Regions from separate parts of the Ensifer adhaerens genome, predicted to be linked through region 1. Evidence: riboswitches for the same ligand, from Rfam matches in the RefSeq annotation. Region 1 holds a riboswitch; the other holds the start of a gene.
What was found. Region 1 has a riboswitch for FMN ahead of LAC81_RS12120 (6,7-dimethyl-8-ribityllumazine synthase). Riboswitches for the same ligand answer to the same signal wherever they lie in the genome.
Positions count from the first base shown of each region.

Region 2: linked by a shared signal. The riboswitch ahead of LAC81_RS05005 (DMT family transporter) and the one ahead of LAC81_RS12120 (6,7-dimethyl-8-ribityllumazine synthase) in region 1 are both predicted to bind FMN.

Region 1 is NZ_CP083349.1:2,455,663-2,470,171, forward strand. Features, by position in the region: gene LAC81_RS12080 (glutamine synthetase family protein) at 1-668, opposite strand, end outside; gene LAC81_RS12085 (amino acid permease) at 863-2,410, opposite strand; gene LAC81_RS12090 (N-formylglutamate amidohydrolase) at 2,524-3,297, opposite strand; gene LAC81_RS12095 (MurR/RpiR family transcriptional regulator) at 3,473-4,351, shown strand; gene LAC81_RS12100 (ABC transporter substrate-binding protein) at 4,556-5,662, shown strand; gene LAC81_RS12105 (ABC transporter permease) at 5,847-6,728, shown strand; gene LAC81_RS12110 (ABC transporter permease) at 6,725-7,507, shown strand; gene LAC81_RS12115 (ABC transporter ATP-binding protein) at 7,519-8,580, shown strand; FMN riboswitch at 8,703-8,852, shown strand; gene LAC81_RS12120 (6,7-dimethyl-8-ribityllumazine synthase) at 8,946-9,419, shown strand; gene LAC81_RS12125 (low temperature requirement protein A) at 9,744-11,027, opposite strand; gene LAC81_RS12130 (RpiB/LacA/LacB family sugar-phosphate isomerase) at 11,242-11,685, opposite strand; gene LAC81_RS12135 (triose-phosphate isomerase) at 11,728-12,495, opposite strand; gene LAC81_RS12140 (DeoR/GlpR family DNA-binding transcription regulator) at 12,492-13,271, opposite strand; gene LAC81_RS12145 (sugar phosphate isomerase/epimerase family protein) at 13,372-14,310, opposite strand; gene LAC81_RS12150 (TIGR01459 family HAD-type hydrolase) at 14,325-14,509, opposite strand, start outside.
Region 2 is NZ_CP083349.1:1,020,978-1,035,486, forward strand. Features, by position in the region: gene LAC81_RS04970 (VOC family protein) at 1-533, shown strand, start outside; gene LAC81_RS04975 (endonuclease/exonuclease/phosphatase family protein) at 697-1,554, shown strand; gene LAC81_RS04980 (phospholipase D family protein) at 1,573-3,132, shown strand; gene LAC81_RS04985 (ATP-dependent Clp protease proteolytic subunit) at 3,425-4,057, shown strand; gene clpX (ATP-dependent Clp protease ATP-binding subunit ClpX) at 4,340-5,617, shown strand; gene lon (endopeptidase La) at 5,992-8,412, shown strand; gene hupB (DNA-binding protein HupB) at 8,633-8,908, shown strand; FMN riboswitch at 9,033-9,235, shown strand; gene LAC81_RS05005 (DMT family transporter) at 9,315-10,229, shown strand; gene LAC81_RS05010 (esterase-like activity of phytase family protein) at 10,306-12,513, shown strand; gene LAC81_RS05015 (MarR family winged helix-turn-helix transcriptional regulator) at 12,611-13,084, opposite strand; gene LAC81_RS05020 (methyl-accepting chemotaxis protein) at 13,350-14,509, opposite strand, start outside.

The DNA of each region.
Region 1 (14,509 bases):
GCCATCGTCAGCGCGTCGGCGTAGCGCACGTTGATTTCTTCCTGGCCGGCCGATGCTTCGCCCTTCGAATTCTCGACCGGGATATCGGCGCCCTGGAGACCGTTGCGGATCGCCCGCATCACATCCTCTTCCTTGGTGGTCTGGAAGATGTGGTAGTCCTCGTTGTAGCCGCTGACGAGCTGCAGGTCGCGATAGCCGGACTGACGGGCATCGTCATAGGACTGGTCGAAGAGGAAGAACTCGAGCTCGCTCGCCATATAGGCCTTGAGGCCCATCTTCTCGAGCCGGGCCACCTGCTTCTTCAGGATTGCGCGCGGCGAATGCGGCACTTCCTCGTGGGTGTGGTGGTCGAGCATGTCGCAGAGCACCAGCGCCGTGCCTTCGAGCCAGGGAATGCGGCGAAGCGTCGAAAGGTCCGGCTTCATCGTATAGTCGCCGTAGCCCTTTTCCCAGCTCGTCGCCTTGTAGCCGGGAACGGTCTCCATCTCCATGTCGGTCGCAAGCAGGTAGTTGCAGCTATGCGTTTCCTTCCAGGCGCCGTCGACGAAGAACTGCGCGTGGAAGCGCTTGCCCATCAGCCGGCCTTGCATGTCGACCTGGCAGGCGAGCACCGTATCGATGCGGCCGGCGGCGACGTCTTCCTTCAACTCATCAAACGTATAGCTCATCAACTTCCATCCCATGTTTTGTCACGCGGCCGTTCCCTTGAGGTCACGATATTTTTTGGCCGCGTGAACGTGATCAGCTCGAATTGTTTGGCGCGGGATGCGGGCCGGATACCGCGCACATTGCCTTTCGATTTCGTTCCGGCCCCAAAGAAAAGGCGGAAGTCGCGGTCGCGCTTCCGCCCTCTTGTCGTTGATCAGATCTGGCCGACGGCCTTTTCTGCGGCGGCGATCTCAGCCTGGCGGCGTGCCACTTCGTCACCGATCGGCGGGCCACGGAAGCGGCGGCTCTCGAAGCCGAACCAGACCGCGCCGGTCAGCACCAGGAAGCCCACGGTGATGTAGAGCGCCCAGTCGTTCGGCGGCTGCACGCCGAGGATGAAGATCAGCACCATGGCGATGATCGACAGGACTGCGAAGAGCTTGAACATGCTCTCGCCGAGGTTCCACGGGCCCATCTTGTCCCACTTCGAGGTTCCCCAGGCGAACAGGCCGAGCGTGATCGGAATCGCGAAGGAGAAGAACAGGAAGATGACGGTGCACGATACGACGATGGTATAGACCGGCGTTTCACCGATCGAGACCAGCGACGAGCCCCAGACGAACAGGACCGCGAGGATCGAGCCGGTCCAGATCGCGGCAACCGGCGTGCGGTAGGTCGGGCTCACCTTGGCAAGCGCCTTGGAGGCCGGCAGGCCGCCGTCACGCGAAAACGCGAAGATCATGCGCGACACCGAGGTGACCGTTGCCAGGCCGCACAGCCACTGGCTGACGAGGATGGCGAGATAGAGGACGTCTTTGACGATCGGATTGACCTGAGCTTCCATCGCCCAGAAGAACACGTTCCAGCCCTGCTTGGCGGCTTCGTCCATGTTCGGGATCATCAGCACGAACGAGCACAGCATGATGTAGCCGAAGAGTGCCGACCAGAGCACGGAGGAAACCATGCCGCGCGGCACCGAATGGGCCGCCTTGACCGTTTCTTCCGAAGTGTGCGCCGAAGCGTCGTAGCCGGTGATCGTGTAGATCGGCAGCAGCAGGCCGAGCAGGAAGACCCAGGTGCCCGAGGTCTCCGGCCAGACGTTGCCGCCGGCTTCGCCGGAATAGTTGGAGAAGGTGAAGAGGCGCGCGATGTCGTAGCTGTCGGCAGCGACGAGGCAGACGAGAGCGAGGAGAATCGACGTCGCGAAGATCAGATAGCCGGAGAAGTCCGTGAGCTTCGCGGTCAGGCCGATGCCCATGTGGTTCACGAGCGCCTGAGCGCCGGTGATGATCGCGAGGAAGATGATGCGGGTCAGCGTCGTGTCTTCAAGCCCGAAATAGGGCGTGCCGAAGGATCCCATGAAGAAGTAGTAGGTGCCGACGTTGATCGCGCCGAGAACGGTGACGAGGCCGAGCAGGTTGAACCAGGCCGTCAGCCAGCCGGTGAAGCGGTTGCCGAGGATCGAGCCCCAGTGATAGAGGCCGCCGGCGGTCGGATAGGCCGAACTGATCTGCGCCATGGCGACGGCAAAGACGAAGGAAATGAAGCAGCCGAGCGGCCAGCCGATACCGATCGCGGCGCCCCCCGCGCCGGCCGTTGCCTGGGCCAATGAGTTGATGCCGCCAGAAAGAATGCAGATGATCGAGAACGACACCGCGAAGTTCGAGAACTGGCTCATGCGCCGCTCGAGCTCCTGGGCGTAGCCCATCGAGTGCAAGACACTCATGTCCTGCTTTTTGTCCAAATCACTGTAGTCTGACATTTTTCTTCCCCTGATTTCTTCAGACCAGGCCGCCCCATTGCGGCTGGGTCCCATCAACCACCCGTCCCGGCGAGCCGGAACAGGACCGCGGCCATGCCGCTCCCCAGGGTCTTTTATTGTGCTGAAAGTGCCACTGCGCCCTTGCGGAGCAATCCTTCCAGATAATCGGCCATGACCCTTTGGCCGATTTCGTTGCGAATGAGATCGTTGCGGATCTCGATCATCACATTCGGCAGTCCGTTGTGGACGCCGTATTCGATCAGGCTATGGGTGACGCCGTCAGCCGGGCCATAGGGCTCGTTGCGGCGGATATCGAAGGCGACCTGGCCCTTCGTCGCAGCGACGAGCATATGGTCGGCCAGCCGGCTGTCCGCGTCGTGCAGGATACCGACCTCGACCGCCCGGGGCTTGCCGAAGTAGACGGGCGTGAAACTGTGCATCGTCACGACAACGGGCGGCCTGCCAACGGCCTTGCGCTCGGAAACGAAGCGCGCGACGGAATCGTGGAACGGGCGATAGATCTCGTCGACCCGCGCCTGCCGCTCGTCTTCGGTCATCGTCCGGTTTCCCGGTATCTCGTAAACTTCGCTGAGGACCGGCATGGCCGCCTCCGCCTCGGGCGGGCGATTGCAATCATAGGCGAGCCGCGAAAAGCGTTGGTAGATCAGTGCCCCATCGAGCTTGGCGGCGAGAAGCCTGGCGACGGCCAGCGCGCCCGGGTCCCAGGCGATGTGGCTTTCAAGCGCCTGCTCCGTAAGCCCGAGCGTACCCAGGCGCTCTGGAACCCGGCGCGAGGCGTGCTCGCAGACGAGCACGATATCGCCCTTCCCCGAGGCGTTTTCGATCGCAACCGGATCGCCATCTGCTTCTGTCAAAAGTCGCGTCAACACCGGCATCCCCTCTTGCCCCGTTAGACGTTCGTTAATGAAAAGAATTCTTCAGAGATTGGCAAGTGTCAATCAAAATCTGAAACGATCTCTTCAAAATTGCGATTGACTCCAATTGTGACAGCGATGTTTAATCTGTCACAAACCGGCTTTAGATCGGTTCAGGGGAGACAATTTGAGCAGCAAGGCGACATCCACAACGGTGTCGGATGTGATCAACGCCCACTTCACCGTGCTGACCCGCGCGGAGAAGCAACTGGCGGAGACACTTCTCGACAACTATCCCGTTTCGGGACTTGGCTCGATCACCACCGTCGCCGAGAACGCCGGTGTTTCGACACCGACCGTTGCGCGCATGGTACAGAAGCTCGGTTTCCGCGGTTTTCCGGATTTTCAGGCAAGGCTGCACCAGGAATTGGAAGCAACGATTTCCAATCCGATCACCAAGCACGACCGCTGGGCAGCCAACGCTCCGGGAACCCACACGCTCAACCGTTTTGCCGATGCGATCACCAGCAATCTGCGTGAAACGCTGACGCAGATCGAGCCGCAGGACTTCGACGAAGCCGCGGCCCTTATCGCCGACCGCAAGCGCAGCATCTACCTGCTCGGCGGCCGCATTACCCACGCCCTTGCCGATTATCTTTTCACGCACCTCCAGGTCATCCGGCCCGGCGTGATCGAGATCGCCTCCAATGCCAGCGCCTGGCCGCACTATGTGCTCGACATGCGCCAGGGCGACGTGCTGATTCTCTTCGACATTCGCCGCTATGAACAGGAAATGGTGACGCTCGCCAAGTCCGCCCGTGAGCGCGGCGTCGAGATCATCCTGTTCACCGATCGCTGGACGTCGCCGGTCGCCAAGTCCGCCTCCCGGGTGTTCCGTTCGCAGATCGAAGTGCCGTCGGCCTGGGACAGCTCGGTCGTGATCCTGTTCCTGATCGAAGCCCTGATCGAAGCCGTACAGAGTTCGAACTGGGAGGAGACCCGGGACCGAATGAAGACGCTCGAAGGCCTGTTCGATTCCACCCGCATCTTTCGCAAACCCGTCTAGGAGTGCTCGCCGACCTGTTCACGGAAATTCATACAGTTATGCGACAGTGAGCCGCCAGCATCGAAAAAGAAATGTTCTTCCAACGACATAGGCGGCGCGAACGGAAAAACCACTGTCACATTACTTTCATCGCACCTCTTTAACAGCTTCGCCGAAATCGACTGAAACACCACGAATTTGACTAAACCCATAAGGAGAACCCCAGTGATTTCAAAAACCCAACGCCTGCTTTCGCTCTCCACCGCCATTTTCCTGGCGACGACCGCAATTGCCGCTGCCGAGCCGAGCGCCGAGCTCATCGAAGCTGCCAAGAAGGAAGGCATGCTGACCACGGTCGCCCTGCCCCACGACTGGTGCGGTTATGGCGACGTCATCGCTTCCTTCAAGGCCAAGTATCCGGAAATCCAGGTCAACGAACTGAACCCGGACGCCGGCTCGGCTGACGAAGTCGAAGCCGTCAAGGCCAACAAGGACAACAAGGGCCCGCAGGCTCCCGACGTTGTCGACGTCGGCCTCGCCTTCGGCCCGCAGATGAAGGCCGAAGGCCTGCTGCAGCCCTACAAGGTCTCCACCTGGGACGAGATCCCGGACAGCGTCAAGGACGCCGAAGGTTACTGGTACGGCGACTATTACGGCGTGATGTCCTTCCTCGTGAACAAGGACCTCGTCCAGAACGTACCGAAGGACTGGACCGACCTCCTGAAGCCGGAATATGCCGGTCAGGTCGCTCTCGCCGGCGACCCGCGCGCCTCGAACCAGGCGATCCTCGGCGTCCTCGCCGCCGGCCTCGCCAAGGGCGCAAAGTCGGGCAAGGAAGCCGGTGAAGCCGGTCTCGGCTACTTCGCCGAACTGAACAAGAACGGCAACTTCGTTCCGGTTATCGGCAAGTCCGGCACGCTCGCCCAGGGCTCGACCCCGATCGTCGTCGCCTGGGACTACAACGCACTCGGTTGGGCAAAGACGCTGAACGGCAACCCGCCGACCGAAGTCGTCGTTCCGGCCAGCGGCGTTCTCGCCGGCGTCTACGTCCAGGGCATCTCGGCCTACGCGCCGCACCCGAACGCTGCCAAGCTTTGGATGGAGCACCTGTACTCCGACGAAGGTCAGCTGGGCTGGCTCAAGGGCTTCTGCCACCCGACCCGCTTCAACGCCATGGTCAAGGCCGGCAAGGTTCCACAGGAACTGATCGACGCCCTGCCGCCGGCAGCAGCCTATGAAAAGGCCTACTTCCCGACGCTCGAAGAAGTCGACGCCAACAAGGCCGCCGTCACCGGTGGCTGGGATGCCGTCGTCGGCGCAAACGTCCAGTAAGCCTTTCCACAGACATGTCGCCCCGGCCGGTTTTCCGACCGGGGCGCATAGGTTATTCGTAAGAAATTCAAGTCTTTGGAGCGAGATCTGGAATCTGTGTGCGGTTTCCGTCTGCATCCCGCTTCTCGCTTGCAACAATCTATAACGCCCGCGTCGATAACGCGGCTTCAGGGGCGCGAACGGAATGTCATCTGCTAAACCCGACGCCAGCCCGCCGGCGCGTCGCCTACCGCTTCACTGGCTGGGCATCCTGCCCTTTGCCGCCTTCGTGACGCTGTTCCTGCTTCTGCCAACGATGAAGATCGTGGTCGGCGCGTTTCAGACGCCCGATGGCGGCTTCACGCTCGACAACATCCGGGGCCTGTTCACGCCCTCGATCCTTGCCGCCTACTGGATCTCCATCAAGATCAGCATCGCCTCGGCGCTCCTCGGCTGCCTGATCGGCTTTGCCATGGCGTCCGCCATCGTTTTCGGCGGCTTGCCGCAAGGCATCCGCGGACCGCTCCTGACCTTTTCCGGCGTCGCTTCCAACTTCGCCGGCGTGCCGCTCGCCTTCGCGTTTCTCGCGACCCTCGGCCCGGTCGGTATCGTCACCGTTTTTCTTCGCTCGAACTTCGGCTTCGACCTGAGAATGCTCGGCTTCAACCTTCTCTCCTTCTGGGGGCTGACGGTCACCTATCTCTTCTTCCAGATCCCGCTGATGATCCTGATCATCACGCCGGCACTGGACGGCCTGAAGCGCGAATGGCGCGAGGCCGCCGAAATTCTCGGCGCCACCGGCCTGCAATACTGGCGCATGGTCGCCTTCCCGATCCTGCTGCCGTCGCTGCTCGGCACGCTGGCGCTGCTCTTCGCCAATGCCTTCGGCGCCGTGGCCACGGCCATCGCGCTCACCGGCTCGTCGCTCTCCATCGTGCCTATCCTGCTCTTTGCGCAGATCCGCGGCGACGTGCTCGGAAATCCGCATCTCGGCTACGCCCTCGCCTTCGGCATGATCGTCGTCACCGGCATCGCCAACGCGATCTACATCTGGCTTCGGTCCCGCAGCGAAAGGTGGCTGAAATGAAGAAGATCTGGGCCTGGGGAGCCCTCGTTTTCGGCCTCCTCTATTTCACCCTACCGCTCATCGGCATGACCAACTTTTCGCTGAAGATGCGCCGCGGCGAATATTCCTTCGACGCCTATGGCAAGGTCTTCAGCGACCCGCGCTTCCAGGAAACCTTCACCTATTCGGTGATGCAGGCGCTGTTCACCATCATCTTCGGCGTTCTGCTCGTCGTGCCGACCGCCTATTGGGTCCGCCTCAAGCTGCCGCGCCTGCGTCCCGTTATCGAGTTCATCACGCTTTTGCCGTTGGTCATCCCGGCCATCGTCATCGTCTTTGGCTATATCCGGCTCTACAACACCTCGAGTTGGCTGCCGCTGACGGGTTCGCTCACGGGCACCAACATCCTCCTGATGTTCGGCTACGCAACACTCGCTTTGCCCTACATGTACCGCGCCGTGGATACGGGGCTGAGGACCATCGACGTTGCCACCTTGACCGAAGCCGCTCAGAGCCTTGGCGCCGGATGGGCGACGATCCTGGCAAAGATCATCCTGCCGAACGTGCTCGTCGCGGTTCTGTCGGGCGCCTTCCTGACCTTCGCCATCGTCATCGGCGAGTTCACCATGGCAGCGCTTCTCAACCGCCCGGCCTTCGGCCCGTACATGCAGCTTCTCGGCGCCAACCGCGCCTATGAGCCGGCAGCACTCGCCGTTATCGCATTTGGCATCACCTGGGGCTGCCTCGGCCTCATCCAGCTCGTCTCGCGCTTCCAAAGAAGCGCGCCCCCCAAGGCCTGAGGACCGCACTCATGAGTTTCCTTTCACTCACCAGCATCAAGAAGTCCTTCGGCCCGGTTCAGGTCGTGCACGATTTCAACATGAACATCGAAAAGGGCGAGTTCGTCTCGTTCCTTGGACCGTCCGGCTGCGGCAAGACGACGGTTCTGCGCATGATCGCCGGCTTCGAGACGCCGACCAGCGGGCAGATCGTCATCAACGGCAAGGACCAGAATTCGCTGAAGCCAAACCAGCGCAACATCGGCATGGTGTTCCAGGCCTATGCGCTGTTCCCCAACATGAACGTGCACGACAATGTCGCCTTCGGTCTGAAGATCGCCGGCACCGAAAAGTCGCAGATCGACGCAAGGGTGAAGCAGATGCTCGGGCTGATTAAGCTCGATCATCTGGCGGACCGCTTCCCCTACCAGCTCTCCGGCGGCCAGCAGCAGCGCGTCGCCCTTGCCCGCGCCATTGCGGTCAAGCCACAGGTGCTCTTGCTCGACGAGCCGCTTTCCGCGCTCGATGCCAAGATCCGCGTGTCGCTGCGCGAAGAAATCCGGCAGATCCAGCAGCAGCTCGGCATCACCACCGTCTTCGTCACCCATGACCAGGAAGAAGCCCTGTCGATCTCCGACCGCATCGTCGTCATGAACGGCGGCCGCGCAGACCAGATCGGCACCCCCTTCGAGATCTACAACACGCCGGCGACACGCTTCGTCGCGTCCTTCGTCGGCACGCTCAGCATCATCGAGGGCAAGGTGGCGGACCCCGCCTCGGGTGCGGTGACGATCGGCAACCAGCAGGTGGCGCTGAAGGATCCGATTGCCGGCATGAAGGGCGGCGACAGCATCTCGCTGGCGCTGCGTCCCGAAGCGGGCTCGATCGCCGAAGGTGCCAAGGGCGATACGTCGCTTGCCGGCGAAGTCGTCTCGACGAGCTTCCTCGGCTCGGTCATCCGCACGCGCCTTCGCGTTGGCGGTGATGTCATCTCCTTCGACATGTTCAACAATCCGGGCGTCGCCCCGCCGGTTTCCGGCGACAACGTCACGCTGCGCTTCGCCGCCAAGGACCTGCTCGTCATCCGCGAGTAAGCCTATTGAAGCCATCGGAACGATTTCTTCCGATGGCTGCAAACCCTGGAAAATTCTGTCGTGATTTCCGGCATTTTCGTCGCACCGTGCGTTTGACCGCGCACGGTGGCGCTATATAGTCGCGTTGTTCTCAGGGCGGGGTGAAATTCCCCACCGGCGGTAGCGGTCGAAAGGCCGAAGCCCGCGAGCGCCTCAGGGTTTCACCCTGGGGGTCAGCAGATCCGGTCAAATTCCGGAGCCGACGGTCACAGTCCGGATGGAAGAGAGCAAGCAGAAACGTGGGACCCCGCGACGGGGCCTTGCGCGCATGCATGTTCGCCCGACGGGATCATTGGAAAACGCCAAACCCTGAAAGGCTTGAGACCATGACCATTCTTTCCCACCCCACCGCCAAGATCGCGATCGTCCGTGCCCGCTGGCACGCCGATATCGTCGACCGCTGCGTCGATGCCTTCGTCGCGCAATGGACGAAGCTCGGCGGCTCGGCGGCGGATGTCAAGATCTTCGACGTTCCCGGTGCACTCGAAATCCCGCTCCATGCGCAGACGCTGGCGAGGACCGGCCGCTATGCCGCGATCCTCGGGACTGCCTTTGTCGTCGACGGCGGCATCTACCGCCACGACTTCGTCGCCGGCACCGTGCTCGACGGCATGATGCGGGTGCAGCTCGACACCGATGTGCCGGTGCTTTCGGCGGTGCTGACCCCGCACAATTTCCAGGAAAGCGAGCCGCTGATCGCCTTCTTCCGCGAGCACTTCGTTACCAAGGGCACGGAAGCCGCCAACGCCTGCGCCCAGATCCTCGACGCCCGCGCCAAGCTGGCGCTGGTCAACGCCTGACCTCCTGCTGGTCGCAACTGCGACGATGCGGTTGCGATGGCCCCTCATCCTGCTGCCGCCACCTTCTTCCCGCTCGCGGGGAGAAGGACACACGTGGCACCCTGCTGCCTAACCGCACCGGTGCTAGCAAGCACGGCGTTTATCCGACATCTTCCAGAGGTTCCCGGTTTACCAGGGTTCTCGTCCCTCTCCCCGCCTGCGGAGAGAGGGTCAGAGTGAGGGGCACCCCTCCGCAGCGCGAGCCGCCGCCTTTGAATCAACCTCTGAAGCCCCTGAATCACATCACCGGAAACAGCGGATAACCCGCTGTTTCGACTCGCAAAATCAAGGCACCGCATCACCCTTGTGCAGGCTGCGCTCCAGTGCCGCCATGCGATGGCGATGCCCCGCCACTTCGTAACCGACGATGGTAACGACGGGCGCGAGCATCAGGATGATCAGGCACTTGGCCATGTCGAGCCCGGCGATCGCGGCGACCACGGACGCGGCCAGCACCAGCGCGGTACCGGCGAGCAGCCAGAGATGCAGGCGGTCCGCCTGCTGCATGAGATAGGCGTACATCGCGTAGAGCAGCCCGATATAGCAGGCGACGGGCACCGCAACCGTCAGCACCGTTGCGACCGAACCGATATGCGCCTTGTGCTCGATGTAGTAGGCCGCCACATGCAGGCCGGCGCCTGTCGCGACGATCGAGGCGAAGATCGGCATGTGGCCGTAGCCCCAGACAAAGGCCCGCTTGAGGCGGTAGTGGTGCAGGATTTCGGCACTCGGCAGCAGGAAATAGATCCACCACATGCCGAAGGTAAGCCCCGTACCCGCCAGGCAGACGAGCGCGACATTGAGATCCCAGCCCTGCCCCTCGACCACGGCCGAGATCGAGGCGACCGTGCCGACAACCCCTTCCCCGAGCGCGATGATGGCAAGAAGCCCGTAGCGCTCGGCGATGTGATGCGCATGCCAGGGCGTGCCACCGTCCCGCGTCTCGGCGAAATAGGGGCCAAGCATCTCGATCGCCGTGAGCCCGACGACCATGGCGAAGGTCACCAGCAGTGAGAAGTCGACGAAGATCAGCACGATCCAGCCGATCTGGGCGACGCTGATCGCCTTCACATAGGTGAGGCAGGCATTCCGCCGCGCCGGGTCCTGGCGGCTCGCGCGCAGCCACTGGAAGAGCATCGCGACGCGCATGACGACGTAGCCGAGCACCATGATGCCGTTGTCGAGGTGCTCGCCCTTGTCGATCGACTCGAACATCGGCGGCAGGCCGATCGCCAGGATCAGCACGCCGACCATCTGCACCATAGTGACGCTGCGGAAAATCCAGTCGTCCGTGTCATAGGCGGAGGCAAACCAGCTGAAATTGATCCAGGCCCAGCAGATGGAAAAGGTCGCGAGCGCAAAGCCGAAGAGACCGGCAAAGGTGTGCCCCTCGGCGAGAAAATGGGCAAGCTGCGAAGCGGCCAGGCTGAAGGCGATGACGAAGGTCAGGTCGAACAAGAGTTCGAGCGTCGTCGCCGTCCGGTGATGTTCATGCGTGTCGCGGCCGCTCATGCGCGCCACATGATGGTGTGCACTTTGATGCGGCTCGGTCGAGGTTGCTTCATTCATGCGGCAACGTCCTTCAATTGACGATCCGCAAGGATATTCAAATATTTGCAGAAGCCTCGTCAAGGCGAAGCGATAGACCGGACACGAAAACGCCCGGCATCTCTGCCGGGCGTGTCGTCACGATGCCTGAGGGAGGATCAACGGGCATCGAGAGATCGGTTTAGGCCTTGATATCGGAAGTGGGACTCGGACGGAAAACCGCCCGCACCTTTCCTCATCCGGCTCTGGCGGCATCCAGGCGATTGATCGCCTCGACATTGCCGGCCGACGAGCCGTTGGGGTCGAACTCGGATGCGAGCCAGGTATCGACGATCGACTTTGCCAGCTCCGGCCCGATGACGCGCGCGCCCATGGTGATGATCTGGGCATTGTTCGACTTCGCCGCACGCTCGGCCGAATAGGTGTCGTGCGTCAGCGCTGCGCGGATGCCCGGCACCTTGTTGGCGGAGATGCAGACGCCGATGCCGGTGCCGCAGAACAGGATGCCACGGTCATGCTTGCCCTCGACGACCTGCTGCGCCAGGTTCTGCGCGAGGTCCGCATAGAAGCCGGACTGGCTGAGATCCACGACTTCCACGTCGTTGCGGCCGCCGAGATGGGCGGCGATGACGTCCAGCAGGGGCTTGCCGGCGCTGTCGGCTCCGATTGCAATCTTCATGATTGTTCCTTTCGTTCTTCTTGAGCTGCAACGGCCGAGGGCTCAGATCGCCTTGGCGACACGCTGCAGAATGTCGAGATAGCCAGTGACGTCCCAGGCGGAGCGGCCGATGAAAAGACCGTCGATATGCGCCTGGGTGATCAGTTCTTCGCAATTGCCGGGATTGACGCTGCCGCCGTAGAGCACCGGCACGCGCCTGCCGAGCACGGCCTCCGCCACCTCGGCGATGCGCTTGTGGCGCTTGTCGGCATAATCAGCCGTCGCCGGAATGCCGTTGACGCCGATCGCCCAGACCGGCTCGTAGGCAAGCAGGATCGTCGCCTTTTTCGCCTCGCCCTCGAGAAGTGCCAGCGCGCCCTCGACCTGGCGCTTCAACACAGCATCTGCCTCGCCCGCTTCGCGCTCGGAAAGCGTCTCGCCGATGCAGATCAGCGGCACCAGGCCATGGCGCGCGGCGGCTGCCGTCTTCAGGCCGACGGTGCGATCGGTCTCACCGAAATGTTCGCGCCGCTCGCTGTGGCCGAGCTCGACCACGTCGAGGTTGCAATCCGCAAGCATCAGCGGCGACACCTCCCCGGTCCAGGCGCCGGCATCGTCCCAATGCATGTTCTGCGCGCCGACCTTGACGCTGGTGCCGGAAAGTCGCGCCTTGACCTCGCGCACAGCCGTGAACGGCGGGATGACGAAGCGCTGGATGCGCGCGTCACGCGTCGCGTCGGCAGCCGCCAAACCGTCGGCGAAGGCCATCGCCTCGGCGAGCGTCTTGTTCATCTTCCAGCTGGTGCCGACCCAGAGGCCTGACTTGCTCATGCTTTCTCCTTGCGATTGTCGACCCTGACCAGCCGGATGCCTGCCTCTTCGAGCGGTGCGGCATGCTCGGCCGCAACTTCGGCGCCGGTCAGCACCGCGTCGAAGGCATCGAGCCCGGTCAGGAAATGGAGCGCCGAGCGCCCGAATTTGTCGTGATCCACCAGCAGGTATTTGCGCTTGGCAGCCTTCACCATCAGGCGCTTGGCCTGCACGACCTCCTGGTCCTGGTGAAAGGCCGTGGTGCCCTCGATGGCAGAACTGGAAAGAAAGGCGATATCGACACGCAGCGACCGCAGCGCTTCGTCGGTGACGATGCCGAAGAAGCCGTTGAACTTCTTGCTGTACTGGCCGCCGAGCGCGATCACGTTGATGCCTGGCGCACCCGAAAGGCTGGTGATCACGCCGAGATTGTTGGTGATGACCGTCAGCGGGCGAATGTCGCGGATGCAGTCGGCGATAGCGCCGGTCGTCGAGCTGTCGTCGATCAGGATGCTCTGCCCCGGCTCGATTAGGCTCGCCGCATGCTCGGCGATCCGTCGCTTTTCGGAGATCGCTATCTTCTCGCGATAGCGGAAGTCGCTCTCGAATTGCGGGCTCGACTGGATCGAGGCGCCGCCATGCACCTTGCGCAGCAGGCCCGCCTGTTCGAGGTCGTCGAGATCGCGATGCACCGTCATCTTGCTGACACCGAAGCGCAGCGACAGATCTTCGACGGACGCCGTTCCGGCCTCCATCAGCACATCCATGATCGCCTGTCGCCTGTCTTCCGGCTTCATCGTCTCGGCCCCGATTTCACGCGACCTCAGCCACGTTCACAGTGAGAAGATAACACCTATTTGTGATATTTCAATTTACCAAACGTGATTTTGTTATCTTTCAATGTGATTTTTCTGTGCGATTGAAGCCCGTGTCGATGTGGGGCTCCCAGAATTCGACCGACTCCCGGATCATCTCGACGACGTTATGGTCCGTCGGCTCGCGCTCGCGGAAGGAAAGCTCCAGGCAGATCTCGTTGTCGGTACCGCCACCGGCCTTGACCGCGCCGATGAGCTTCTCCGGCGTGATGCGGCCGTCCCGGTTGTAGGCGGCGGTAAACGGCCAGTGGCCGCCCTTGTTCATCGACGACTGCTTGATGTGGATGATCGGCGAGCGCTGCGGAAACGCACCGGCCCAGGCATAGGGATCTATGTCGTCGGGGTTATCGGAGGTGACGTCGCCATGGTCGATATCGACCATCATCTTCATCGGGATCGGCAAGCGGGCTTCGGCGAGCCGTCGGTCAAGCGCCCGGCATTCCTCGATCGTGTGGCCGAACTCGCGGCCGACCGACATCGGCTCCCAGAAGACATAGGAGAGCCCCGCCGCCTTGCCATGCTCGGCAACCTCGCGCCAGCAGTCGATGGCGATCCGCATCATCTCCGCGCGCCGCGCCGGGTCGTCGTAATCGCGAAGCGTGAAGATCGCGAATTGCGTGCCCATGCCGGAGGCGCCGAGCTCGGCGGAAATGTCGGCAAAGGTCTTGAACCAGTCGACATAGTAGCGCCGCACATCCGCGTCCGGATGGCCGAAATGGTTGAGCCGGCCATAGGGGCCGGTCATGCCCGAGGTGATCTTCACGCCGGTGCGGTCGACTGCCCGACGAAACTGCCTGAGGGTCTTGACGATCGTTGCGGCCGGCCAGCCAGGATTGACGAACTCGTGGGTGAGCTGCACGTAGCCGATGCGGATCTTCTCGGCGATCGTGTCGATCAGGTCATCCGGATCGGCGAAGCGGTTGACCAGTGGATTGGTGTTGAGCGACAGCGTGAAGCCCACGGCTTTACTCCCGGCTACCAGATGAATTTCGGAAGGATGAAATCGGGACTGGCACCGTGCTCGGCAAAGAGCTTGCGACGCTCCTCACCCGAGGCGCGCTCCAGGATCCCCGTCGTCACCAGCACCGAGTGAAGCCCTGCATTCGCAGCGCCGGCAATGTCGTGCTCGATGCTGTCGCCGATCGCGCAGACCCGCGGCG
Region 2 (14,509 bases), 1.4 Mb from region 1:
TTGATGACGACGCAATTCTCAAGTCGGAGTTCAAGCTCGCCGACGCGCAGGAACTGATTGCGCGCCAATCGGGATTCGACAGTTGGCAGGCGCTCAAATCAGGAGCCCTGACAGTGACCACACACTCAATCCCCGCCACGTCGCAGCCGGTGCTGCAATCGATCGCTGCACAACTGTTTGTCGCCGATATCAAGGCCTCATGCGCCTTCTACACGGAGAAGCTCGGCTTTTCCGTCGATTTCGTCTACGGCAAGCCGCCCTTCTATGGGCAGGTCGTTCGAGACAATGCCAGGCTCGCTCTGCGGCTTGTCTGCGAACCGGTTTTCGTCGGCGACATTCGCGAGCGGGAAGACCTGCTATCGGCTGCCATCACGCTCGAAACCGCCAATGACATCAAGCAATTGTTCCTGGCCTATCAGGCAGCTGGCGTGCGTTTTCATCAATCTTTGCGGACGGAACCCTGGGGCGCACGCACCTTCATCGTGCTCGATCCGGACCGAAATCTGATCCTGTTTGCAGGGCCGGCCGACTGAGTGAGATTGCCGACAATGGACGCCGGCGCTGCTCCTGCAGGGCCGGCGTCCAGCCGTTCGACGCGGCAACGCAGTTGCGAAACAACTTCCGCCCCCTGACCCTTTTTCAGTGGCGCCCGGTGACCTATTTGCGCAATGATGCGGGCAGCAGGCAGGGAGCGGCATGGCAAAAAACCAGTCCAGTCTATCGGCGGGGATCGTCGCAGCGATCCGCAAGCGGCGCCCCACGGTCGTTCATCGCGAAGCTGCGGTGAGCCGCGGGGATATCGTCATCGCCTCCTACAACATCCACAAATGTGTCGGTACCGATGGCCGCTTCGATCCTGGGCGGACCGCCAACGTGATCGGCGAACTGGGTGCCGATATCGTTGCGCTTCAGGAAGCGGACCAGCGGTTCGGTGAGCGCGCCGGTCTTCTCGATCTCGAACACATTCGGCGCGAGGCCCATCTCGTCTCGGTGCCGATCTCCGGTTTTTCCGCCAAGGGGCATGGCTGGCACGGCAATGTACTGTTGCTGCGCGAGGGTGCCGTCTCCGATGTCCGTCAACTGAAGCTTCCGGGCGTCGAGCCGCGTGGCGCGCTCGTCGTCGATCTCGACCTGAAGGTTGGACCCTTGCGCATCATCGCTGCCCATCTGGGGCTTCTCAGGCATTCCCGCGCCCAGCAGGCCGAGGCGATCCTCGAGGCGGCAGCCGACGCGAACGGGCGGCCGACCTTGTTGATCGGCGATCTCAACGAATGGCGCATGGGCCGGCGGTCGTCGCTGTCGTTTCTGAGTCCGGTTTTCGATCCTTCGCATGCGACGGTCGCGAGCTTTCCGTCGCGCTTTCCGCTGCTGCCGCTCGATCGCGTGCTTGGCAACCCGCACAGTCTGGTGACCTCGGTCGCCGTGCATGATTCACCGCTTGCGCGGATCGCCTCGGACCATCTGCCGGTCAAGGCGTCGATCGCCCTGAAGACCGCCCAGCAGGACAATCGAGATGACAAGCGCGTCGAAGCCGGTCGCGCGGGGCAGGTCTGACGGCGGGGCGAGCTTTCGATGTTGTCCTCCGTTCTGATCACCGTCGCCGCCATCGTCGGTATCGTCGTTGCGGCCATCCTCTATATCTACGGCCGGTTCGGCCGGCGCCCGCATGGCCCACCGTCAACGGCGCTTCCCGTGGCTGAGGCGGGTACGGACCTCGACCGGCACATCACGCCGCTTCTTGCCGCGCATTTGGGCGCAAATGGCGTGGCGCTTGTCTCGGACAACATCGAGGCCCTGGTCGTGCGTGCGCATGCGGCCCGGCGCGCCGGCCGCAGCCTCGATCTGCAGTACTATTATTGGAAGGGCGATCTGACCGGTCTTCTGCTGGCCCGCGAGATTCTGGCGGCGGCCGACAGAGGCGTGCGTGTCCGCTTGTTGCTCGATGACATCAACGCCGGCATTCACGATCGCATGTGCATTGCGCTCGACGCCCACCCCAATATCGACGTGCGGCTGTTCAACCCGAGCCGGGCGCGCACCGACCGCTTTCGCCGCGGCTTCGAAATGGCGATCCGCGCCTTCAGCGCCACCCGCCGCATGCACAACAAGCTGTGGGTGGCCGATGGCCGCGTCGCGATTGCCGGTGGACGCAACATCGGTGACGCCTACTTCGATGCCGCCGAACTCTCCAACTTCCGCGACCTCGATGTCTGGATGGTAGGGCCGGTGCTGGAACAGGCATCCGCGATGTTCGACCGCTATTGGAACAGTGCCTCAGTCCTCCCGATTGCGGCGCTGCGCACACCCCGCAAGCAATATTTGCCGGCACTCCGCGAGGCCGTCGACGGGCTTGCCCGGACGCCGGCGGGCCGGTTCTATCTAGAGCGTATCGATGGGGCGGTTCAGCAAGCCGACATCTACCACGGCAGGCGGCAGCTTCACTGGAGTTCGGAAATCCGCCTGGCATCCGACCCTCCGGAAAAGGCATTGATGCAGCGGCGCCAGAACTGGTTGCTGCGCGAACTCTTCCCGTTGATCGAGGCGGCGGTGAGGGATCTCAGGATCATTTCGCCCTATTTTATCCCCGGCGTCGCCGGCACCAGGGAGCTTGTCTCCATTGCCGCGCGAGGCGCACGGGTGTCGGTGCTGACCAACTCCCTTGCCGCGACCGATGTCGCGGCCGTTCACGGTGGCTACATCAAGTATCGCCGCAAGCTCGTGCGCGCCGGCGTGGAGCTCTTCGAGCTGAAGGAGCAGGGGGACGTTGCCGAGGGACACCGCATGTCGCTGTTTGGTGCCCGCAATGCTAGCCTGCACAGCAAGGCCTTCGTCGTCGATGGTCGTCATGGTTTCGTCGGCTCCATGAACTTCGACCCGCGGTCCGCGTCGCTCAACACGGAAATGGGCGTCGTGTTCGCGGACGCTGCACTCGCCGGCGAACTCGCCGGCATGTTCGAGGAGGAGACCTCGCCCTCGATCAGCTACCGGCTGGGCATGGACGGTTCACGGCTTGTCTGGCGTGATCGCGCGGAAGGCTCCGAGCGGCTGCTGCGGCGCGAACCGGATGCCAGCCTTGCCAGGCGCATGATTGCCAACCTGATCCGTATTCTGCCGATTGAGTCCCAGCTCTAGGAAGGCGGCGGTGCCGGCACAGGATTTGCCGTTCGTTTACCGACGTCGTCGAACCCTGTGTGAAATGCTTGGTCGCGGCGGCATGCGCTGCGCATATCGGCGAAAAAAGGCGCTATTGACAACCATGTGTGGAGGAGCGCCGAACTTCGCAGTAATGCGGGGCTTCGATTAAGGTTATCGAAGCTTCGCGACTTGAAGTGAAGGGTGTTGACACTCTATGTAGGGACAGAAGGCAAATCCCGTGATTCCCGGTTCGCAAAGGTTTTGCGAGCCCGATTGATGAAGGTTCGATATGAGAAATCCCGTTGATACCGCCCTGGCACTGGTGCCGATGGTTGTTGAACAGACCAACCGCGGTGAACGTTCCTACGATATCTTTTCGCGCCTTCTGAAGGAGCGCATCATCTTCGTAACCGGCCCGGTCGAAGATCAGATGGCGACGCTCGTTTGCGCTCAGCTGCTTTTCCTCGAGGCGGAAAACCCGAAGAAGGAAATCGCGCTCTATATCAATTCTCCGGGCGGTGTCGTTACGTCCGGCATGGCGATCTACGACACGATGCAGTTCATCAAGCCTGCGGTCTCGACACTCTGCGTCGGCCAGGCAGCCTCGATGGGCTCGCTGCTCCTGGCGGCCGGTCACAAGGATATGCGCTTTGCCACGCCGAATGCGCGCGTCATGGTTCACCAGCCCTCGGGCGGTTTCCAGGGCCAGGCCTCCGATATCGAGCGCCACGCCCGCGACATTCTCAAGATGAAGCGTCGCCTCAACGAGGTCTACGTCAAGCATTGCGGTCGCACCTACGAGGAAGTCGAGCAGACACTCGATCGCGACCATTTCATGAGCGCGGATGAGGCTCTGGAGTGGGGAATCGTCGACAAGGTGCTGACCTCGCGCGAAGAGATCGAAGGCGCGGAGCAGGCCTGATAACGCGCTTTTGTGTCGCGATAGATGTAATTGTGACACAATTGTAATGGCTCAAGGGCTTTATCGTCAGGGTAAAGCCGTTAATATGGACCGTTAATGCTATGTTGGATTCTGAGGGCATAGTGTTCGGATGAGTTGGGAGAGTCGTTGCAGCCGCATCGGGCATGTCGCCCTGGTGCGGTAAGTACTCCCGGAAGCCCTGCGTGAGGATAGGCTACAGGGCGAATTGAGTGGTCCGCGATGCTTCTCTTGAGGTGTCCGGCGTGCTGGAAGGAAGTGGAAATGAGCAAGGTCAGCGGAAGCAACGGCGGTGACTCGAAGAATACGCTTTATTGTTCGTTCTGCGGCAAAAGCCAGCACGAAGTCCGTAAGCTGATTGCCGGACCGACCGTCTTCATCTGCGATGAATGCGTCGAACTGTGCATGGACATCATTCGCGAAGAGAACAAGACCTCGATGGTCAAGTCCCGCGATGGCGTTCCGACCCCTCAGGAAATCATCAAGGTCCTCGACGAATACGTCATCGGTCAGCAGCAGGCCAAGCGCATCCTCTCGGTGGCCGTGCACAACCATTACAAGCGCCTGGCGCATGCGGCCAAGGGCAGCGACGTCGAGTTGGCGAAGTCCAACATCATGCTCGTCGGCCCGACGGGCTGCGGCAAGACCTATCTCGCCCAGACGCTCGCCCGCATCATCGACGTGCCGTTCACGATGGCTGACGCCACGACGCTGACTGAAGCCGGTTATGTCGGTGAGGATGTCGAGAACATCATCCTGAAGCTGCTGCAGGCCGCCGACTACAACGTCGAGCGCGCACAGCGCGGTATCGTCTACATCGACGAAGTCGACAAGATTTCGCGCAAGTCGGACAACCCGTCGATAACCCGCGACGTCTCGGGCGAGGGCGTGCAGCAGGCACTGCTGAAGATCATGGAAGGCACGGTCGCATCTGTGCCGCCACAGGGTGGCCGCAAGCATCCGCAGCAGGAATTCCTGCAGGTCGACACCACCAATATCCTCTTCATTTGCGGTGGCGCCTTCGCCGGCCTCGACAAGATCATCTCTGCCCGCGGCGAGAAGACTTCGATCGGTTTCGGCGCCACGGTTCGCGCGCCGGAAGACCGTCGCGTTGGCGAAGTGCTGCGTGAATTGGAGCCGGAAGATCTGGTCAAGTTCGGCCTGATCCCGGAATTCATCGGCCGTCTGCCGGTCCTTGCGACGCTGGAAGACCTCGACGAGGACGCGCTGATCCAGATCCTCTCGGAGCCGAAGAACGCGCTCGTCAAGCAGTACCAGCGCCTGTTCGAGATGGAAGACGTGGAGCTTACCTTCCACGAGGACGCACTGCGCGAGATCGCCCGCCGGGCAATCGTGCGCAAGACCGGTGCTCGCGGTCTCCGTTCGATCATGGAAAAGATCCTGCTCGACACCATGTTCGAGCTGCCGACGCTCGAAGGCGTGCGCGAAGTGGTCATCTCCGACGAGGTGGTCAAGGGCGCGGCGCGGCCGCTCTACATCTACTCCGAGCGGTCGGACGAAAAGACCAACGTTTCGGCCTGATAACGCCGAAATATCGTTTGAGAAGCCCGCCTTGTGCGGGCTTTTTCATGTTCGCGCACTTAGCTGTTGAGACAAAGCCGCCGCAGCGCAGATTTCACAATTCGATTGTTGCTAAAGTGTCTCAAACAACGCAATGATGTGACGATTCAATGAAGGACCTTTGTCGTTGCGCGTCCTTGAGCCTCGTTCTCCGTCGCAAGGCCCGCAACAGAAATGATGCGTAGTCAGAAGGACCCGGCCACGGTTGGTGGGTGTCGCGTCCAGCCTTGAAATGGACGCGGTGGCACTCCACTTTCATGTGGAAAATATGACAACCGGGAGTGCCTGCGGGGCTCCCGGGAACGGGCCCGAAATCGGGACGGAAAGGAAATGACATGACGAACAAAACGTCACCGGCGACTGAAAGCGCGACCTACCCGGTCCTGCCGCTCCGCGACATCGTAGTCTTCCCGCACATGATCGTGCCGCTCTTCGTCGGCCGTGAAAAGTCGATCCGTGCGCTTGAGGAAGTCATGGGCACCGACAAGCAGATCATGCTTGCCACCCAGATCAATGCCACCGACGACGATCCGGAACCCTCTGCGATCTATGAAGTCGGCACCGTCGCCAATGTCCTGCAATTGCTGAAACTGCCCGACGGCACCGTCAAGGTGCTGGTGGAAGGCCGTGCGCGCGCCAAGATCGACGGCTACACGCCGCGCGAGGAATTCTACGAGGCTTCGGCGCATACGCTGAGCGAGCCGGAAGAAGATCCGGTCGAGATCGAGGCGCTTAGCCGCTCGGTCGTCTCCGAGTTCGAAAGCTACGTAAAGCTCAACAAGAAGATTTCTCCCGAGGTCGTCGGCGTCGCCAGCCAGATCGAAGACTATTCGAAGCTCGCCGATACGGTCGCTTCGCACCTGTCGATCAAGATCGTCGAAAAGCAGGAAATGCTGGAGACCACCAGCGTGAAGATGCGTCTGGAAAAGGCGCTCGGCTTCATGGAAGGTGAGATTTCCGTCCTGCAGGTCGAAAAGCGCATCCGCTCGCGCGTCAAGCGCCAGATGGAGAAGACCCAGCGCGAGTACTACCTCAACGAACAGATGAAGGCGATCCAGAAGGAACTCGGCGACGGTGAAGATGGCCGCGACGAGATGGCCGAGATCGAGGAGCGCATCGCCAAGACGAAGCTTTCCAAGGAAGCGCGCGAAAAGGCTGACGCGGAGCTGAAGAAGCTGCGCCAGATGAGCCCGATGTCCGCGGAAGCCACCGTGGTTCGCAACTACCTCGATTGGCTGCTCGGGCTGCCCTGGGGCAAGAAGTCGAAGATCAAGACTGACCTCAACCATGCCGAGGAAGTGCTCAACGTCGATCACTTTGGTCTCGACAAGGTCAAGGAGCGGATCGTCGAGTATCTTGCTGTGCAGGCGCGTTCGACCAAGATCAAGGGCCCGATCCTGTGCCTCGTCGGCCCTCCGGGCGTCGGCAAGACCTCACTCGCCAAGTCGATCGCCAAGGCGACCGGCCGCGAATATGTGCGCATGGCGCTCGGCGGCGTTCGTGACGAAGCCGAAATCCGTGGCCACCGCCGCACCTATATCGGCTCCATGCCGGGCAAGGTCGTTCAGTCGATGAAGAAGGCGAAGCGGTCCAACCCGCTGTTCCTGCTCGACGAAATCGACAAGATGGGCCAGGACTTCCGCGGCGATCCGTCGTCGGCGCTGCTCGAGGTGCTGGATCCGGAACAGAACTCGACCTTCATGGACCACTACCTGGAAGTCGAATACGACCTGTCCAACGTGATGTTCATCACCACCGCCAACACGCTGAATATTCCGGCGCCGTTGATGGACCGCATGGAAGTGATCCGCATCGCCGGCTACACTGAAGAGGAAAAGCTGGAAATCGCCAAGCGGCACCTGCTGCCGAAGGCGATCCGCGACCACGCGCTGCAGCCGAAGGAGTTCTCGGTCACCGACGGTGCGCTGATGGCGGTCATCCAGACCTACACCCGCGAAGCCGGTGTGCGTAACTTCGAACGCGAGCTGATGAAGCTCGCCCGCAAGGCCGTGACCGAGATCATCAAGGGCAAGGCCAAGAAGGTCGAAGTGACCGCGGACAACATCAACGACTATCTGGGCGTTCCGCGCTTCCGCCACGGCGAAGCCGAACGTGACGATCAGATCGGTGTTGTCACCGGTCTCGCATGGACCGAGGTCGGCGGCGAGCTGCTGACGATCGAAGGCGTCATGATGCCCGGAAAGGGTCGCATGACCGTCACCGGTAACCTGCGCGACGTGATGAAGGAATCGATTTCCGCGGCGGCCTCCTATGTCCGTTCGCGCGCAATCGACTTTGGCATCGAACCGCCGCTGTTCGACAAGCGTGACATCCACGTGCACGTACCGGAAGGCGCGACGCCGAAGGATGGTCCGTCGGCCGGTGTCGCCATGGCAACCACGATCGTGTCGATCATGACCGGCATCCCGATCTCCAAGGATGTCGCGATGACCGGCGAGATCACGCTGCGCGGCCGCGTACTGCCGATCGGTGGCCTCAAGGAGAAGCTCCTGGCGGCTCTCCGGGGTGGCATCAAGAAGGTGCTCATCCCTGAGGAGAACGCCAAGGATCTCGCCGAGATCCCGGACAACGTGAAGAACGCGCTCGAAATCATCCCGGTTTCGCGGATGGGCGAAGTGCTTGAACACGCTCTGGTGCGCATGCCGGAACCGATCGAATGGGACCCGGCAAACGAGCCGGCAACCGTCGCAGCGGTTGATTCGCAGGACGAAGCGGGCTCTTCGATCGCCCACTAAAAAGTGCCAGTGAATGGGCGCAGCGACCTCACGCGGCGCCCATTTTGCAGAAAAATTGGGAAGACCGGCCTCTGGCCGGTCTTTTTTGTTGTAAAAGCACGCTGCAAGCCTTGCATTCCAAGGGATTAGGCGCAATTGGGAAAGGCAAGACGCGGGCGATGCGCAAGCCGCCGCGGCTTAAAACACAGTTGTTTCGAACCAATCTGAAAGGGGTGGAAACATGAACAAAAATGAGCTCGTGTCTGCCGTTGCTGAGAAGGCCGGACTTTCCAAGACCGACGCATCTTCTGCAGTTGATGCAGTTTTCGAGACCATCCAGGGCGAGCTGAAGAACGGCGGCGACATTCGCCTGGTCGGCTTCGGCAACTTCTCGGTTTCGCGCCGCGAAGCCTCGAAGGGCCGCAACCCGTCCACGGGTGCGGAAGTTGACATTCCGGCTCGTAACGTGCCGAAGTTCACGGCCGGCAAGGGCCTGAAGGACGCCGTCAACGGCTGATCAGATTTGCTTGGCGGCCGGACACGAGGCCGGCAGTCCAGGTATTCGAGGGTTCGGCGAAAGCCGGACCCTTTCGCATTTCGGGGGCGGCCCTTGCGGCCTCCCGCCATTTGCTCTACGGCTTGCCCATTCTCAGGGCGGGGTGAAAATCCCCACCGGCGGTAAGGGCTCCACAGCGCCGCGCATCCTTCAAGATGCGCAAAGGTCGCTGTCGCACGTGGTGTGGCTCAAGCCCGCGAGCGCCTTTCCCCTGCAACGGGGAAGGGGTCAGCAGATCCGGTGCAATTCCGGAGCCGACGGTCATAGTCCGGATGAAAGAGAATGATCGTCGGCACGAAGGGCAGAGGTTGCCCGGCGTCGTGCCGTGCGCTCATGCGTCCTGATTTGTGTTTGTCCAGTGTTCAGGATGCATGACATGAATCAGACTTCCCTCGGTTTCTCCTCCTCGCGCGCCATGGCCGGAGCCGGCTTCATGGTGCTGGCCGGTATTGCCTTCGCCGGCCTCAATGTCGTCACCCAATGGCTGACGATGAAGCTCGGCTTCCCCGCTGCCGCCACCGCCTTCTGGCAATATGCCTTCGCCTTCCTCTTTTCTTTGCCGTTCCTACGCCGCGTCGGGCTTTCGGCGATGCGCACCGATTACCCCTGGCGTCACGTGGTGCGTGTGGCGCTTGCCGCCTTCGGCGTCGGAGCCTGGGTCTCCGGCCTTGCCCATGTGCCGATCTGGCAAGCGATTGCTCTGGTCATGACCTCGCCCTTCTTCATCATCCTCGGCGCCCGCCTGTTCCTCGGCGAACGGGTCGGGCCGGCGCGCTGGACCGCAACGGCGGTCGGTTTTGCCGGCGCGATGATCATTCTCCAGCCCTGGTCGGACAGCTTCACCTGGGCAGCACTTCTGCCGATCCTCTCCGCGCTGCTCTGGGGCGCCTCGTCGCTCATCACCAAGAACTTGACAGGCAGCGAGCGTCCCGAAACCATCACCATCTGGCTGCTTGTCCTTCTGACCCCGATCAATGGCGTCATTGCACTCACCGCCGGTTTTGCGGTGCCGGATGGCGCGGCGCTCGGCCTTCTCCTGCTGGCCGGGGTCATGACCGTTTTCGCGCAGTACTTGCTGACGCTTGCCTATACGGTTGCCGACGCTGCCTATGTGCAGCCCTTCGATGATTTGAAGCTGCCGCTCAATGTCTTCGCCGGCTGGCTGGTCTTTGGTTATGCGCCGACGGGCTATCTCTGGATCGGCGCGATCCTGATCCTCGGCGCGTCGCTGTTCATCATGCGCAACGAGATTCGGCGCGAGCGGGAGACCGTGGCCGCCTGAATGGTGCAAAACCGTTCGGCTGTCATTCGGCTGTCATCCCCATCGCGCAGAAACCCCATGTTTTTCAGAAGTGTCCATGGGGGATTTCATGACCATTAGATCGCGCGTAACGGCGCTTGCCGCCGTCCTCCTCGCTTCCGCGGCTTTTCCCGCGGCGGCCGAGCCCGTCTTCAACCGCATTGCGTCCTTTGCTGTCGCAGACAATCTTCCGGAAGGTGACGCGCGCAAGGCGCCGACGTCCGCCGAGATCATCACCGCCAGCGAAGACGGAAATACGCTGATCTACTCCGACAGCCCGGGCAAGCGCGTCGGCCTGATCGACATCACCGATGCCAACGCACCGAAGGCCGCCGGTACGATTTCTTTCGACGGTGAGCCGACCTCCGTTACCGTTGCCGGCGGTAAGGCGCTCGTTGCGGTCAACACGCGCGAAAGCTTCGTCAAGCCTTCCGGTCTCCTGGCTATCGTCGACCTGGCATCGAAGAAGGTGGAGAGCACCTGTGATCTCGGTGGTCAGCCGGATTCGGTCGCTGTCAACAAGGACCGCACGCTTGCGGCCGTCGCCATCGAAAACGAGCGCGACGAGGAACTGAACGACGGCAAGATCCCGCAGATGCCGGCCGGCGACCTGGTGATCCTGTCGCTGAAGGACGGTGTGGCCGATTGCGGCTCGCTGAAGCGCGTGACGCTGACCGGTCTTGCCGAAATCGCCGGCGAGGATCCGGAGCCGGAATTCGTCTCCTTCAACAGCAAGGACGAGATTGCGCTCACGCTGCAGGAAAACAACCATATCATCATCATCGACGGCAAGACCGCGACGGTGAAGACGCATTTCTCCGCCGGTACGGTCGACCTCAAGAACATCGACACCAAGCGCAACGGTGCGATCGCCTTCAAGGACGAGCAGCCGGGCCGCAAGCGCGAGCCTGACGCCGTGAAGTGGCTTGACGACAACCGGATCGTCATTGCCAACGAAGGCGACTACGAAGGCGGTTCGCGCGGCTTCACTATCTTCGATACGACTGGCAAGGTCCTCTACGAATCGGGCGCCAGCTTCGAGCACGCCGTCGCCGCGATCGGTCACTACCCGGAAAAGCGCTCGTCGGCCAAGGGTGTCGAACCCGAGGGGCTGGAAGCAGCGAAGTTCGGCGACGACAACCTGTTCTTCCTGCTCGCCGAACGCGCTTCGGTCGTCGGCGTTTACAAGGACACCGGTGCGGAGCCTGAGCTGCTGCAGCTCCTGCCATCAGGCATCTCGCCGGAGGGCGCCGTCGCGATCCCGTCGCGCAACCTGCTTGCGACCGCCAACGAACTCGATCTCGTCGAGGACGGCGGCGCGCGTTCGCACGTCATGATCTACGAGCGCGGTGAAGGCGAGGCTGCCTATCCGCAGATCCGCTCCGCCGAGAAGGACGGCCTGCCGATCGGCTTCGGCGCACTTTCCGGTCTGGCTGCCGTTGCAGACAAGCCGGGCTTCCTGCGCGCCGTCAACGATTCGGTCTACTCGTCGCAGCCGACGATCTTCACGATCGACGCCACGCAGAAGCCGGCGCTGATCACCGAAGCGCTCGCCATTACCCGTGATGGTGCGCCAGCGCAGAAGCTCGACATCGAAGGCATTGCCAATGACGGGGAAGGGGGCTTCTGGCTCGCATCCGAAGGCAACTCCGACAAGCTCTACAGCCACGCGATCTTCCACGTGAACAAGAAGGGCGAGATCAAGAAGGAAATCGCCCTGCCTGAGGCCCTGCGTGCCGGCGAAACTCGCTTCGGCTTCGAAGGCATCACGGTTGTTGGCGAAGGCGACGACCAGACGCTATGGATGGCCGTGCAGCGCGAATGGAAGGACGACGAGAAGGGCTTCGTCAAACTCGTTTCCTATAATCCGAAGAGCGAAGAATGGGGCGCAGTGCGCTACCCGCTGGAAAAGGCCGGCGAAGGCTGGGTTGGCCTGTCGGAAATTTCCGTCCATGGCGACTACGTCTACATCATCGAGCGCGACAACCTGATCGGCCAGGCCGCCAAGCTCAAGAAGATCTACCGCGTCGCGCTGACGGAACTGAAGCCGGCGGCACTCGGTGGCGATCTGCCCGTCGTCAAGAAGGAAGAGGTTCGTGACCTCATTCCGGAACTGAAGGCACTCAACGGCTATGTCGTCGACAAGGTCGAAGGCTTCACCGTCGATGCCGCCGGCAACGGCTACGTCGTCACCGACAACGACGGTGTCGACGATTCCTCCGGCGAGACCCTGTTCTTCTCCATTGGCGCCATCAACGCGATGTAAGCGTTATCGCCCGGAGAAAAACGGAAGAGGCCGGGACATGATGTCCCGGCCTCTTTCTATTTTTCGGCATTGTGCGATCCGGTGGAAGGAGCCGCTATTAGCGGGCGACGGCGACCTGCGCCGCTTCCTCTTCGTCCTTGCGCTTGCGGATATCGTCCGTCTTGTCGACCAGCTTGCCGACAATGTCGTAGAGCGCGTCGAGTTCTTCGTCGTCGAGCGCCGAGAAGATCTCTTCGAGCAACTGCTTGCGCGGATGCTCGGCGGCTTCGAGCACGATGCGGCCCGTTTCGGTAATCGAGACGATCTTGGCGCGCCGGTCTTCGGGGTCGGGCTTGCGCATGACCAGGCGGTCACGTTCCAGGCCATCGATGGCCTCGGTGACCGTACGCGGCGCGAAATTCAGCGCACAGGCGATATCGGTCGAGCGGCAGGGGCCGAGCTTGCTGAGAAAGAAGAGGAATTTGCTGCGTGCCAGCGACACGCCTTCTTCGGTCATCGATTCGTTCACCAGCCGGTGAACCCGGTGGTAAAGCTCGAACAGTCTATCTGAAACTTCGAATGTCTTCTTCATGATCGTCGTTGAAATTTCATGAGGTGCCATGTGAAATGGCAGTAACATTAGTGATAGTTATAATTGCCGCATTTGTCGACACAAACCTCCCGCGTTTCACGGTAAGTACCTTGCCGACAAAGAAACGGCCGCCGTTGCCGGCGGCCGTTTGACTTGCAAGTCGCAAGAATTTCGCGTTTAGAGCGGTCCTGCTTCGACGCGGAGACTTGAGCGTCGAACGAGAATTCCGCGGGGACGGCTCGCAACGCGCGCGAGCCGCGCCGGATTATGCCGCCCGACGTGTCGAGCCGGTGGAGGGCGCATAGCCGTGGGCCTGGGCCTCTTCCAATGTGAAGCGAGCGATCAGTTCGCGCAGGCGGCCGGCTTCCTGGGCAAGCGTGGCGCTTGCGGCATTGGCTTCCTCGACCATGGCTGCGTTCTGTTGGGTGACCTGATCCATCTGGTTGACCGCGGTATTGACCTCCGACAGTCCGGCAGACTGTTCCTGTGCCGAAACGGCGATCGCATCCATGTGCTGGTTGATCGTGACGATGAAGCCTTCGATGGTGCGCAGAGCTTCGCCGGTTTCGCGCACGAGCCGGACGCCGCTTTCGACTTCGACGGTGGAGTTGCGGATCAGGTCCTTGATCTCCTTGGCCGCATTGGCCGAGCGCTGGGCAAGCTCGCGCACTTCCTGGGCGACGACGGCAAAGCCCTTGCCGGCATCGCCGGCCCGGGCCGCTTCGACGCCGGCATTCAGCGCCAGAAGGTTGGTCTGGAAGGCGATCTCGTCGATCACACCGATGATGTTGGAGATCTGGCTCGATGAATGCTCGATACGCCCCATGGCATCGACCGCACCCGAGACGATCGCGCCGGACTTGCGGGCGCTTTCATTGGCCTGGCTGGCCACCGTGCGCGCCTCATGGGTGCGCTTCGAGGAGTTGCCGACATTGGCGGTGATCTGGTCGAGAGCTGCGGCCGTCTCTTCCAGCGAGGCGGCCTGCTGCTCGGTCCGGCGCGACAGGTCGTCAGCGCTCTGGCTGACTTCGCGCGCACCGCTGTCGATGCTGCCGGAGCTCGCCGAAACGGCCGCGAGCGTATCGGCGAGCTGGGCGACGGCCTGGTTCAGGTCGTGGCGAAGCTGCTCGAAGTCCGGTGCGAAGGGTTCGTTGAGCTGGAAGGCGAGATCGCCGGAGGCAAGACGGCGCAGACCGCCGGCGAGACCCGCCGTTGCTTCCTGGAGGCGGCGCTGGGCCGCGACTTCCGCTTCTTCGGTCAGACGCAGGCGATCGGCCTCAGCCTGGGCGCGCTGTGCCTGGGCATCTGCTTCGAGCTGCTGGTTGGTGATCGCCGCCTGGCGGAAGACTTCGACGGCACGGGCCATCTCGCCGATTTCGTCCTTGCGGGCACCGTAGGGGATGTTGCTTTCCGTGTCGCCCTCCG